DNA from 3 places in the Streptococcus sp. LPB0220 genome. Region 2 is predicted to be linked to each of the others. Evidence: predicted binding sites of a transcription regulator. Region 2 holds the regulator's gene; each other region holds the start of a gene.

Region 1 (4,658 bases), 410 kb from region 2:
ATAAGATAGATGAATTGCCCTTTGATTTTGAACGTCGTCGCATGAGTGTCATTGTCAAAGATGAAGATGGTGTGGTTAGCATGGTGACCAAGGGGGCCTTGGAAGAAATGCTCTCTGTATCGACTTATGTTGAATACAAGGGTGATATCAAACGATTAACAGACGAGGTCCGTCAAGAAGTCCTCGCTGAGGTCGCTCAATTAAATGAACAAGGTCTTCGTGTTTTGGGCGTCAGCTACAAAACCGACTTGGACGAAAATGAAATCTTTAGTGTTGAAGATGAAGGAGACATGATCCTAACCGGTTACCTGGCCTTTCTTGATCCACCAAAACCTTCTGCAGCTCCAGCGATCAAAGCTCTTGCAGAATATGGGGTTACCACTAAGATCTTAACTGGCGACAATGAAAAGGTCACCCAAGCTGTCTGTGAAAAAGTAGGACTAGATGTCGAGCGGATTCTTTTGGGAAGCGAAATCGATACGATGACAGACCAAGAGTTAGCGCAAGTTGTGGAAACAACAACAGTCTTTGCCAAATTATCGCCCGATCAAAAAGCGCGGATCATTCTTAGCCTTAAGAAAAATGGCCACAAGGTGGGGTACATGGGAGATGGGATCAACGATGCTCCATCCATGAAGGTCTCAGACGTTGGGATCTCCGTGGATACCGCTGTGGATATCGCCAAGGAAACGGCAGATGTCATCCTTCTGGATAAGGACTTGATGGTCCTTGAAAAAGGTTTGGTTGAAGGCCGCAAGGTCTATGCCAATATGACCAAGTACATCAAGATGACGGTCTCTTCTAACTTCGGGAACATCTTTTCTCTGCTCTTTGCCAGCATCTTTTTGCCTTTCCTTCCAATGGCTCCCGTTCATTTGATTGTGCTCAATCTTATCTATGATCTTTCTTGTATCGCCCTTCCTTTTGACAATGTCGACAAGGAATTCCTCAAGAAACCTCGTATCTGGGAAGCAAACTCCATCATGCGCTTTATGGCCTGGATTGGTCCAATTTCATCTGTCTTTGATATTATTACCTACATGCTTCTTTATTTCCTTGTTGTCCCAATGATTTTAGGTCATGGCTACAACCATGGAGCAGCAGATGCAGCAGCCTTTATCATGGTGTTCCAAACTGGATGGTTTATTGAATCTATGTGGTCTCAAACCATGGTTATTCATATGTTGCGTTCACCAAAACTTCCATTTATCCAAAGTCGTCCAGCCTTCTCAGTCGTGGTGACGACCCTAGCAGCAGCCTTCTTTGTAACCTCCCTTCCATATAGTCCTTTGGCTTCTATCTTGAAGTTGAGCCAACTAAATGGATTGTACTTTGTTCTATTGTTTGCTATTATCGTCCTCTATATGCTGAGTGTGACGGTTGTCAAACGTATCTATATTAAGAAATACAAAGAATGGTTGTAATTGATTGATAGAAAGAGTGAGTCCGAACTTAAAAAATTAAGTGTAAGGGCTCTCTTTTTTTGGTAAAATTTGGTATAATAAGAGGAATGTAAAGTTGGAAATGAAGATTTCCATGTGCTGTGAGTATCAAAGAGGGACTGAAAGAAAGAGTAGAGCTTGACTCCGCTTTTATCATAGCTCTTTTTTGAATAATAACAGCTTAGAAAGAAGGATCTCAAAATGGGAAAATTAGAAGTTATTACACATCCACTGATTCAACACAAATTGTCTATTCTCCGTCGCACGGATACCTCTACGAAGGCCTTTCGTGAATTGGTAGATGAAATTGCTATGTTGATGGGCTACGAAGTGTTGCGTGAATTGCCTCTTGAAGATGTTGAGATTGAAACTCCTATTACCAAAACCGTTCAAAAACAAATCGCAGGGAAGAAATTGGCTATTGTCCCAATTCTTCGTGCAGGGATTGGGATGGTTGATGGTCTCTTGAGTTTGGTACCAGCTGCTAAGGTTGGCCATATCGGGATGTACCGTGATGAAGAAACCTTGAAACCAGTTGAATACTTGGTGAAATTGCCAGAAGATATTGATCAACGTCGTATCTTTGTAGTAGACCCGATGCTTGCTACGGGTGGATCCGCTATTCTAGCGATTGATTCCTTGAAAAAACGTGGCGCTAGCCATATCAAGTTTGTCTGCCTAGTATCAGCGCCAGAAGGGGTGAAAGCTCTTCAAGAAGCTCACCCAGATGTTGATATCTTTACAGCAGCCCTCGATGATCATTTGAATGAACATGGCTACATTGTTCCTGGTCTTGGAGATGCAGGTGACCGTTTATTCGGTACCAAATAAGAAGCCATTCATGATTCGTACGAAAGGTGCTTAAGATTTGACCTTTTTTGACCATTGGTTTATAATAGCACATATACTTTGAACCTCACGAATCGTGAGAATGAATGGATACTAAAGGAGAAGAATAGATGATTCCAGTAGTTATTGAACAAACCAGTCGTGGAGAACGTTCTTACGATATTTATTCCCGTCTGTTGAAAGATCGAATTATCATGGTAACAGGACCAGTTGAGGACCAAATGGCTAACTCCATTATCGCTCAATTGCTCTTCTTGGATGCCCAAGATAATACAAAAGATATCTATATGTATATCAATACCCCAGGTGGCTCTGTCTCAGCAGGTCTTGCCATCGTAGATACTATGAACTTTATCAAGTCAGATGTCCAAACCATTGTTATGGGGATGGCAGCATCTATGGGAACAATTATCGCTTCAAGCGGTGCGAAGGGCAAACGCTTCATGTTGCCAAACGCCGAGTACATGATTCACCAACCAATGGGTGGTACTGGTGGTGGTACCCAACAAACCGATATGGCGATCGCAGCAGAACACTTGCTCAAAACACGGAACAACTTGGAAAAAATCCTTGCGGAAAATTCAGGTCAATCCATTGAAAAAGTGCATGCTGATGCGGAACGTGACAATTGGATGAGCGCGCAAGAAACACTTGAATATGGCTTTATTGATGAAATCATGGCCAATAATAAATTGGACTAAACCATCCTATGGGAAGGTCCGTCAAGAGGCTGGGACAAAAGTCCTAGCCTCTCAATTATTTTTGGATTGTCGAGCAAAACGCAGTGGTTGAGTGGGCTCTACTACGTTGATTTCATCAGCTTTTACAGCCATACTCAACTGTGCGGAGGTGGGACGACGAAATCGAATTCTAACGAATTACCGATTTCTGTCCCACTCTCTTTTTTTGCTCTCATAAAAGAGTAGTTCTTTTTCTTGAAATTTGATATACTAGTAACAGAACGAGAAAGGGATTGACCATGTTTGAAAAACAAGAAAGAACAGGCTTGATTGTAAAATTGTATTACAATCGAGATGGGAAAAAATTACAATCAGTCGGAGATGTCTTGTACCATTCTAAGAAATGTCGTTATGTCCAATTGTATGTGGACAGTGACAAGGCTGATCAAGTCATGGAAGACTTAAAGAAAGAACGTTATGTCAAAAAGGTCTTGCCTTGCCATCTCAAAGATTTAGATACAGATTTTGTAGGAAGTTTACAACGATTGGAGACCCCATCTGTGGTCACAGAAGGTTAGAAAACGCAATCATTTGATGGATTGCGTTTTTTTTATTGACAATTGTCAGATAATTCGGTATATTCTTAATGTATTTAATTTAAGATTCATTTAAGGAGATCATTACAAATGAAGAAAAAATTTGCTCTTTCATTTTTAACCATTGCAAGTGTCGCTCTTCTTGCTGCTTGTGGTGAAGTTTCTACTTCAGGTTCAAACACAACTGGTAACGAAATCGGCAAAGAATTAAAAGTCGGTTTTAACTTTGAAAAAACTGGTGAAGTAGCAGCCTACGGTAGCGCTGAACAAAAAGGTGCTCAATTGGCCGTTGATGAAATCAACGCTAAGGGTGGAGCTGACGGTAAGAAGATTGTTGTCACAGATAAAGATAACAAATCTGAAACAGCTGAAGCAGCTACAGTCACTACAAACCTTGTCACTCAATCAAAAGTGAACGCTCTTGTAGGACCTGCAACTTCAGGTGCTACTGCAGCAGCGGTTGCCAATGCTGGTAAAGCAGGTGTTCCATTGGTTACACCATCTGCAACTCAAGATGATTTGACAAAAGGTCAAGATTACCTCTTCCGTGCTACCTTCATCGATAGCTTCCAAGGACAAATCATTGCTAAATACACAACGGATAACTTGAAAGCGAAGAAAGTCGTTCTTTACTACGATAACTCATCTGACTATGCTAAAGGGATTGCTGAAGCCTTCAAGAAATCTTACAAAGGTGAAATCGTAGCAACAGAAACCTTCCAATCTAAGGATACAGACTTCCAAGCTGCCCTTACAAAAATCAAAGATAAAGACTTCGATGCGATTGTTCTTCCAGGTTACTACACAGAAACTGGTAAGATCGTAAACCAAGCGCGTGGTATGGGAATCAAACAACCAATCATTGGTGGTGATGGATTTAGCGATGCTAAGTTCGTTGAACAAGCAACACCTGCTGCAGCTACAGACATCTACTACGTAGCTGGATTCTCTACTGAAGGTGAAATGACTGATAAAGCCAAGAAATTCGTAGAAGCTTACAAAGCGAAATACAATGAAGAACCTTCAATGTTCGCAGCTTTGGCTTATGATTCAGTTTACATGGTTGCCGAAGCATCTAAAGGTGCTAAGAA
Region 2 (4,658 bases):
TGAAGAGGGAGAAGGCGTTCGAGGCACCTCTATGTGGACCAAAGAAAAGGGAGCTTCGGTGACCTATCAGTTTGAAGGCACTAAGGCCTATGTGATCGCAACTGTCGACCCTGGTCATGGGGAAATGGATGTCTATGTCGATGGCCAAAAGCTAGCGACCATCAATACCCAAAGCCCAAGCCGCAAACGTAGCCAAAAGGTCTATGAAACACCGGATTTGACAGCAGGATCTCACACCTTGACCTTGGTCAATAGCAAGGGAGATGCGATCGCAACGGAAGGGATTTATGCTCTCAATAACCAAGAAAAGGGTCTCTTTGAATTTGCTCAGCCAACCCTAGCTGTTAAGAAAGGCGACCCAGCGCAAGTCGTCGTCAAGAGAAAAGGTGGCTCTAAAGGAAGTGCCAGTCTGAAATTGATCACAGAACCAGGAACAGGGGTTCATGGCAAGGTCTACAAAGATACCAACGTCACCCTTGAGTTCGCAGATGGAGAGACGGAAAAAACAGTCCAAGTTCCAACCCTTGATTTTGCAGGAAAAGCGACCGATGTCTATGACTTTAAGGTCAAATTGTTGCATCCGGATCAAGGAAGCTTGGTCGGCTTTATTCCAGAACTGACAGTTCAAGTGATGAATGAAGACCAGTTGCCAGAAAATCGCAAAGAAGTGGATGACCAAGATCCAAAACTGCACTATAACCAAGGCTGGCATCATGAGACAGACAACAAAGACTTCTCAAATGGCACAGAATCTTGGTCCAGCTTTAACCAAGTGTCCGATGAGGAAGGCAAGAAACACATTGAAGTGACCATTACCTTTAAGGGCACAGGCGTGGAGGTCCGAGGAGTGGTTGTTCCAAGTCATGGTCTCTACAGCGTCACTTTGGATGGGAAAGAAATGGCCTTCGAAGAAGGGCGTGGCCATGATTATGAGATCGACGGCGATCATTATTTCAGTGGCTACGGAGATCAACGCAAGCTCGACCAGAGTTTGGTCAATCTGCAAGGCCTAGCAAAAGGCTACCACCAGCTACGCTTGCATCTGGATCCAGCCCTCAATGACCCTCAGTCATCCAGAGCCATCCAGGTGGACCGATTTGTCCTCTCAGGGAAAGATAGTCAGTTGCTCAGTCAAGAAGAGCTGCAACAGATCATCAGAGAAGGAGTAGAAAAGATCAAGGCTGCTTCTCTCGATCGCTTGAAAGCAGACCTCAAACCGACGGTTCAAGGACAATTGACGGTCTTGACTCAGTTGCTGGATCAAGAGCGACCAGATTTGGTTGCTGTAGCTAATCAAGTCGAAGCCCTTGAAACCATCTTAGAAGATGCTCGCAATTATGAACCGCTGACGCAGATACGCCCAGAAGAAGGTGTTCGGGATTTGATTCTTGAAAAGCCAGAACTTCTCATCGAAGCAGAGGAGATTCCATTTGAGAGTCAAACGCGTGAGAACAAGGACTTGGCCAAGGGAGAAAGCCGAATCCTTCAAGCAGGGAAGGTCGGACGCCGCTTGAAATTAATCGAGGTTCGACAAGAAGAAGGCAAAGAAATTCGGACAGAAGTCGATGCCTTTGTCGAAGTGGAGGCCCAGGACCAGATCACAGAAGTCGGAACGAAGGAAGCGGAAAAAAGTCCGTTGATAGCTGATATGCCGACTCCAACCACTCCTGTCACCCCAAGTAAGGTGCAACCAGAAGTTATGACTCTTTCTCAAGCTGAAGACAAAAAAGAAAAAGGAAGACCTGTTCTCTTGCAACCGAAAACCCCAGAAGCAGTTTCTGTTTCGACTTCAGACCATCCGGAAAAAGAAGTGGTTAAAAGTCCTTCTCTACAATCGGAAGGAAAACTTCCTCAAACCGGTACAAAACAAAGTGGATTGTTTGCTTGGTTAGGTCTTCTTGGTCTAGGATTCTTGGGCGGAGGCGCCAAATTCGCTCGTCGCAAAGAGTAGCTCCTTCTTCGCATAAGAGGTTAGTTCTCACTAGCCTCTTTTGTTTTGCCTTCTTAAGAGATTCCTATTTCCATGGAGTCTTTGCTTTATTTACAGCCGTAAAAATTGTATAATAGTCAAATAAGGTCAATGATGAGAAGGAACACTCCAAGACCATTTTTTATGGGCGAAGAACAGAGCATCCATCTAGAAAAAAACAAGCCAGAAAGGAGCATCATGGCAAATAAGAACACATCTGATAGCATTGAAGCTTATATCAAGGCCTTGCTGGCTCAAGCTGGCATGGCAGAGCTCAAAAGAAGTGAGTTAGCCGATGTCTTTCAGGTTGTACCCAGTCAGATTAACTATGTCATTAAGACTCGCTTTACCGAGAGTCGAGGCTATATTGTAGAGAGCAAGCGCGGTGGTGGGGGCTATATCCGCATTGGCAAGGTCCAGTTTTCAGATCACCATCAGATGCTCCAAGACTTGGCAGCCAATATTGGAGAGACCATCAGCCAGCAGGTCTTTAATGATATCCTCCAGATGCTCTATGAAGAAAAATTATTGACAAAACGTGAAACGCAGCTGTTGCTTGCGACGACCTCCGATGAGGTCCTAGGTCGAGATGCTCTCATCCTACGAGCAACGATGCTGAAAAAAATCATTCAACAAGTAGATAGAAAAGGAAATACCGACTAGATGAACTATTCAACAGCACTGTTAGAAAGTATAGAAGCGGCCCAAATACTAGCAGGCCACTATCAGGGGCATACCTTAGATACTTGGCATCTCCTGACGGCTATGGCCAATAATCCCTATAGCGTGGCAGGTTCTGTACTGAACGATTATCCTATGCAGATCGATGAGTTTCAGGATGCAGCGGAGCATATTACAGGCCAAGCTTTTCAAAGCGACAATCGGTATGAAATCTTCCCATTTTCTTATCGGATGGAAGCCATTATGAAACACGCAAGAGAGATTGCCCAGGTTCTTCATGCCAAGACCTTGGGAACAGAGCATGTGCTCCTCTCTCTTCTAGCAGACCGTGGAACCTTGGCGAGCCAAGTCATGGAGTTTGCCGGCTTTGCCTTTACAGAGCAAGACAAGGGAGTTCCTATTGCCTCCCTTCGCAAGAATTTAGAAGACAAAGCAGGCTGGGACAAGAATGATATCAAAGCCATTCGGAGTCTCTATCGGGCCCAAAACCCCAACCGCCAAACCATGGGAAATATGATGGGCATGCCCCCAAGCACCAGTGGAGGTCTTGAAGATTATACCCGTGATCTGACAGAAATGGCGCGTGCAGGCCAGCTTGAGCCTGTGATTGGCCGGGATGCAGAGATTTCACGCATGATCCAAATCCTCAGCCGCAAGACGAAGAACAATCCTGTATTGGTGGGAGAAGCAGGGGTCGGAAAAACCGCTCTTGCATTAGGTCTGGCCCAGCGGGTCGCTAGTGGCAATGTTCCAGCTGAAATCGCGCAAATGCGTGTCTTAGAATTGGATCTCATGAATGTCGTTGCAGGGACGCGCTTCCGTGGGGACTTCGAAGAACGGATGAACAATATCATCCAGGACATCGAAGAAGACGGTCACGTGATTCTCTTTATCGATGAACTGCATACTATTATGGGGTCAGGATCCGGTATTGATTCGACCTTAGACGCAGCCAATATTCTAAAACCAGCCCTGGCACGGGGAACCTTGCGTACAGTTGGGGCAACGACCCAAGATGAGTACCAAAAGCATATCGAAAAAGATGCAGCCCTCTCTCGGCGTTTTGCGAAAGTCACCATTGAAGAGCCAAGTGTTGCAGATAGCATCCAAATTCTCCAAGGCTTGAAAGAGACTTATCAGGACCACCATCATGTGACCATTACCGATGAAGCGATCGAAACAGCTGTCAAATATGCCCACCGCTATTTGACTAGTCGTCAATTGCCAGATTCAGCCATTGATCTCTTGGATGAAGCGGCAGCTACCGTACAAAACCGCGATTCCAACGGTCACGTAAAAGAAGAGTTGACCGCCTTGGATCGGGCCTTGATGGATGGCAAGTGGAAGAAAGCAGCCCAGCTCTTAGAAGTAGAGGCCGCTCCCATTGTCTACAAAAAAGAAGTCACTGACCAAGATGTCTTGGTGACCTTGAGCCAATTATCCGGTATTCCAACTCAAAAACTGACCCAAACCGATGCCAAGAAGTACCTAAACTTAGAAGCAGAATTGCATAAGCGCGTGATTGGTCAAGACCAAGCCGTTTCGAGTATCAGTCGGGCTATTCGACGCAATCAATCGGGGATCCGTAGCAACAAGCGTCCGATCGGTTCTTTCATGTTCTTAGGACCTACCGGTGTCGGAAAAACAGAGCTAGCCAAAGCTTTGGCGGAAGTTTTGTTTGATGATGAATCGGCCCTCATCCGTTTTGATATGAGTGAGTACATGGAAAAATTCGCGGCCAGCCGCCTCAACGGAGCCCCTCCAGGCTATGTGGGCTACGAAGAAGGAGGCGAGTTGACCGAGAAAGTCCGCAACAAACCATATTCAGTTCTCTTATTTGATGAGGTGGAAAAAGCCCATCCAGATATTTTCAATGTCCTTTTGCAAGTCTTGGATGACGGAGTCTTAACCGATAGCAAAGGCCGGAAGATCGACTTCTCCAATACCATTATCATCATGACCTCAAACCTGGGAGCTACAGCCCTTCGGGATGATAAGACCGTTGGCT
Region 3 (4,658 bases), 750 kb from region 2:
AAGATCAATCCCTGACAGTTTTTCCCATTCTTTTTGATGAGGGGTAAAGACCAACTGAGCTTCTGGCAGGTCAAACTGAGAGGCTGTAAAAAGACTGATAGCTCCTCCATCTAATATCAAGACCTGCTGGCTAGAGACTTGTTCAAAAATCATGTGCAAGATTGCTTGGTTTTCTCTTGCTTCCTTTAAGCCCGGTCCTACGAGAATCACGCTAGCTTTTTGGAGCTGCTCACAAAGGAGTTCGTGATCTGCCAAATCAAAGCCCATAGCTTCAGGAAGATGGCTATGAAGGGCTGTCAGATTATCAGGATCTGTTGCTACAGTAACCAGCCCCGCACCACTATGAACCGCAGCAAGCGCCGCCATAATGATGGCTCCCCCATAGGGGTAAGTCCCCCCAATCAAGAGCAGGCGACCAAAATCTCCCTTATAAGAATTCACCTCTCGCTTTGCAATGACACGTTGGATCTCTTCTTTCTGAACTGTTTTCATACCTTCCTCATTTCTAGCGAAAAAGGAGAAGCCACGACTCCCCCTCCATCTTTTATTTTCCTCTGAATTCTGCGAAGACTTGCAAGATCTTAGCAGCCACAGCTTGTGGTTGATTTTGTTTGGCTACCAATTGATCATCCGCATAAGGCTGAAGGGCTGGAAAATCACCAATCTGAACTGCATAAAGAGCTTTTTCAAAGAGCTCGATATCATTTTGATCATTGCCAAAAGCCACGAAATTCTCTCCACAGAGTTCTTCTACGGTTGTCGCTTTATGCGTGTCTGCTGGATTGAGATAGATGCATTTTTCATGCGCATGATAGCGGATATGGGCCTTGTCTGTCTTTTCAATCCGCTCGATGATCTCATCCACGAGCTCCTCATGGCCACCCATATAGATCACGACCTTAATCGGATCTGTCAGCTCCTCTAAAGACCGATACTGGGCTTTCTTGAGGGGATCTACATTCGCAACAAAAGGAATCTTTTCCAAAATCTGTCCGCTATAATCAAAGGTATCATCCACAAAAAATGGTAGATTGTAATGGCGACAAAAGCCAAGGACTTCCCGATACACATCCTTGTCCAATTGTTCCTCATATACCAATTGCCCCTGGCGATAGGCCAATCCACCATTTAAGCCTATCACGAGTTGCTGACTCAATGGATCTCCTAAAAGGCCCAAGCAGTCCCGGTAAGAACGTGCAGAAGCAAAGGCAACTTCATGACCAAATTCTTCTGCTCTCAATAAGACCTGTTTGATTTCATCATCGATTGTGACACCATCGAATGACAGGGTTCCATCTAAATCAAATACAAACTTCATCTTGTTCACACTTTCATTTTTTTAAGGCACGAACAGCTGCTTCGTAGGTCTGCTCCATCAGCATTGTGACGGTCATAGGCCCAACCCCTCCTGGTACCGGAGTAATATGACTGGCCAAAGGGGCAACGGAGTCAAAATCGACATCCCCACACAATTTGCCATTCTCATCGCGATTCATTCCGACGTCAATAACGACGGCACCTTCTTTCACGAAGTCTGCTGTTACAAATTTCGCACGACCGATCGCAACAACCAAGATATCTGCTCTTCTAGCAATTTTAGGCAGATGATGGGTCCGGGAATGGGTCAAGGTTACCGTCGCATTTTTGGCGAGGAGCAACTGCGCCATTGGTTTTCCAACGATATTGGAACGACCAATCACGACTGCTCGCTTCCCTTCTAGATCAATCCCGTACTCTTTGAACATCTCCATGATGCCAGCGGGGGTCGATGGCACCATAATAGGATTTCCAGCCCACAAGCGCCCCATATTCAATGGATGAAAGCCATCCACATCTTTTGCCGGGTCAATCGCTAAAAGGACTGCATCCGCATCGATATGCTTAGGCAGTGGCAACTGCACCAAAATCCCATGCCAAAGGGGATCCTGATTGTAGTGTTCGATCACTTCTAATAATTCAGCTTGGCTGATGCTTTCAGGAAGTCGTCTCACTTCACTCCGAAAGCCTGCCGCAATAGCAGAACGCTCTTTATTTCTTACATAGATTTTGCTAGCTGGATTATCTCCTACCACGATGACAACGAGGCCAGGCACAACTCCTGTCTCTTCTTTTAATCGTGCTGTTTTCTCTGCAATCTCACCCTGTAATTTTGTAGCGAGCGCCTTCCCATCAATGAGTGTCGTCATATCAATTCTCTTTCTAGTCAAGTAATGAAAATAGTCCTCTCTATTATAGCAGATTTCAACTCTCAAACCTAACTGTTCCTAATTAGAATTTCTTATAGACGAAAACTATAGCCAGATGGACAAAAAATGAGCTTGAGACCACCCCAAACTCATCCACACAGCTGCTTAGTAAAGCAATTCATAAATTTCCATTGCAATTAAATCAATGCTATCAAATGTATAGGTTTCACGCGCTTCAACATCACGAAGTGTAAAGGTTGAACCTTCTTCTTCATTGTGGTTGTAGGCTACTTCAGCGACAACAACACCGTCACGTTCAAAATTACGTTTCAAGTTTCCACCGTCTTTTGTCATTGTCTCCAAACGGTTGATAATCCGTACTAAATGTGATTCCATTTTATTTCTCCTCTTTACTTTCTACTCTCCTATTTTATCATAAAAGAGAAAGCTCTTCCAATAAAAATTCACATTTTTCCATTGATTTGCTCTTTCTTCAATCCTTAGCGACATTCCGTAGCAAATTCTTGCAAACTTCTAGAATACTGATATAATGAAACTATAAATCTTTGACTATTTTTGACCTTTTGAAAATAGGCTCGTCTCTTGATGGAAAACCATCAAAAACCTACTGTGAGGTATGTATATGCTTTGTCAAAATTGTAAAATAAATGAATCAACCATCCATTTATATACAAATGTAAATGGACGTCAGCAGCAAGTAGACCTCTGTCAAAATTGCTATAAAATTATGAAAACAGACCCAAATAACAGCTTCTTGAAAGGCATGACCCAACGGAGCCAACTCACTGGAGATCCTTTTGAAGATTTCTTCAATAACCTTGGAAACTTCCAAAGTCCGCAAGAACCTCAAACCCCTCCAACTCAATCCGGAGGCAGTTATGGAGGTGGCGGCTACGGCCAAAACAATAACCGTGGTGGCGGTCAAGACCCTCGTCAAGCACGCCCTCAGAAGCCAAAAGGACTGTTAGAAGAGTTCGGTATCAATGTCACAGAAATTGCCCGCAAAGGGGATATTGACCCTGTCATTGGCCGTGACGAGGAGATTATCCGTGTCATCGAAATTCTCAACCGTCGAACCAAGAACAATCCGGTTCTGATTGGAGAGCCTGGGGTCGGAAAAACTGCTGTTGTGGAAGGCCTGGCTCAAAAAATCGTCGATGGCGACGTTCCTCATAAATTGCAAGGAAAAGAAGTCATCCGCCTAGATGTCGTGAGCCTCGTTCAGGGCACAGGCATTCGTGGTCAATTCGAAGAACGCATGCAAAAATTAATGGATGAAATTCGTCAACGCGAAGATGTTATTCTGTTCATCGACGAAATCCATGAAATTGTTGGCGCAGGATCAGCTGGTGAGGGCAATATGGATGCTGGAAATATCCTTAAACCAGCCTTAGCGCGCGGAGAACTCCAATTAGTTGGGGCTACTACCCTCAATGAATACCGTATCATTGAAAAAGATGCGGCCTTGGAACGTCGGATGCAGCCCGTTAAGGTCGATGAACCAACGGTTGAAGAAACCATCACCATCCTCAAGGGCATCCAGAAAAAATACGAAGACTACCACCACGTCCACTATACAGACGGGGCCATCGAAGCGGCAGCTATTCTTTCAAACCGCTACATCCAAGATCGCTTCCTGCCAGACAAGGCCATTGATTTGTTGGATGAAGCGGGGTCTAAGATGAACCTGACCCTAAACTTTGTGGATCCAAAAGTGATCGACCAGCGCTTGATTGAAGCAGAAAACCTCAAAGCCCAAGCGACGCGCGAAGAAGATTTTGAAAAAGCAGCCTACTTCCGCGACCAAATCGCGAAATACAAGGAAATGCAGGGTCAACATGTCACCGATCAGGAAACTCCTGTCATCAGTGAAAAAACGATTGAACACATCGTTGAACAAAAGACCAATATTCCTGTTGGTGATTTGAAAGAAAAAGAACAGTCTCAATTGATCAATCTGGCTTCTGATTTGAAAGCTCATGTGATCGGTCAAGATGATGCAGTAGATAAAATCGCGAAAGCCATTCGACGCAATCGTGTCGGCTTAGGATCGCCTAACCGTCCAATCGGAAGCTTCCTCTTTGTCGGACCAACTGGTGTCGGAAAGACCGAGTTGTCTAAACAATTAGCGATCGAGCTCTTTGGCTCTGCAGACAATATGATCCGCTTTGATATGAGCGAATACATGGAAAAACATAGCGTAGCGAAACTAGTCGGAGCTCCTCCGGGCTATGTTGGCTACGATGAAGCCGGACAACTAACTGAAAAGGTCCGTCGCAATCCATACTCCCTCGTGTTGTTGGATGAAGTGGAAAAGGCCCATCCAGATGTCATGCACATGTTCTTGCAAGTCTTGGATGATGGCCGTTTGACAGATGGTCAAGGTCGTACCGTCAGCTTTAAAGATACCATTATCATCATGACCTCTAATGCTGGAACCGGCAAAGCTGA

Evidence for each region. Region 2 encodes CtsR, which represses protease genes until heat stress. Its sites were predicted from a motif close to TTGGTCAAAAAAGGTCAAANA; they were not measured.
Region 1: a site for CtsR is predicted at 2,308-2,328, ahead of LPB220_RS08230 (ATP-dependent Clp protease proteolytic subunit). Genes of this name have one in related genera too.
Region 3: a site for CtsR is predicted at 2,750-2,770, ahead of LPB220_RS03265 (ATP-dependent Clp protease ATP-binding subunit). Genes of this name have one in related genera too.

The regions. Positions count from the first base shown of each region.
Region 1 covers NZ_CP044230.1:1,582,658-1,587,315, reverse strand. Annotated here, with positions in the region: gene mgtA (magnesium-translocating P-type ATPase) at 1-1,424, shown strand, start outside; gene upp (uracil phosphoribosyltransferase) at 1,644-2,273, shown strand; gene LPB220_RS08230 (ATP-dependent Clp protease proteolytic subunit) at 2,402-2,992, shown strand; gene LPB220_RS08220 (DUF2129 domain-containing protein) at 3,271-3,549, shown strand; gene LPB220_RS08215 (ABC transporter substrate-binding protein) at 3,658-4,658, shown strand, end outside.
Region 2 covers NZ_CP044230.1:1,988,551-1,993,208, reverse strand. Annotated here, with positions in the region: gene LPB220_RS10105 (alpha-L-fucosidase) at 1-1,951, shown strand, start outside; gene LPB220_RS10100 (CtsR family transcriptional regulator) at 2,168-2,632, shown strand; gene LPB220_RS10095 (ATP-dependent Clp protease ATP-binding subunit) at 2,633-4,658, shown strand, end outside.
Region 3 covers NZ_CP044230.1:605,798-610,455, reverse strand. Annotated here, with positions in the region: gene LPB220_RS03285 (NAD(P)H-hydrate dehydratase) at 1-492, opposite strand, end outside; gene LPB220_RS03280 (HAD-IIB family hydrolase) at 545-1,318, opposite strand; gene LPB220_RS03275 (bifunctional methylenetetrahydrofolate dehydrogenase/methenyltetrahydrofolate cyclohydrolase) at 1,332-2,186, opposite strand; gene LPB220_RS03270 (DUF1797 family protein) at 2,352-2,582, opposite strand; gene LPB220_RS03265 (ATP-dependent Clp protease ATP-binding subunit) at 2,830-4,658, shown strand, end outside.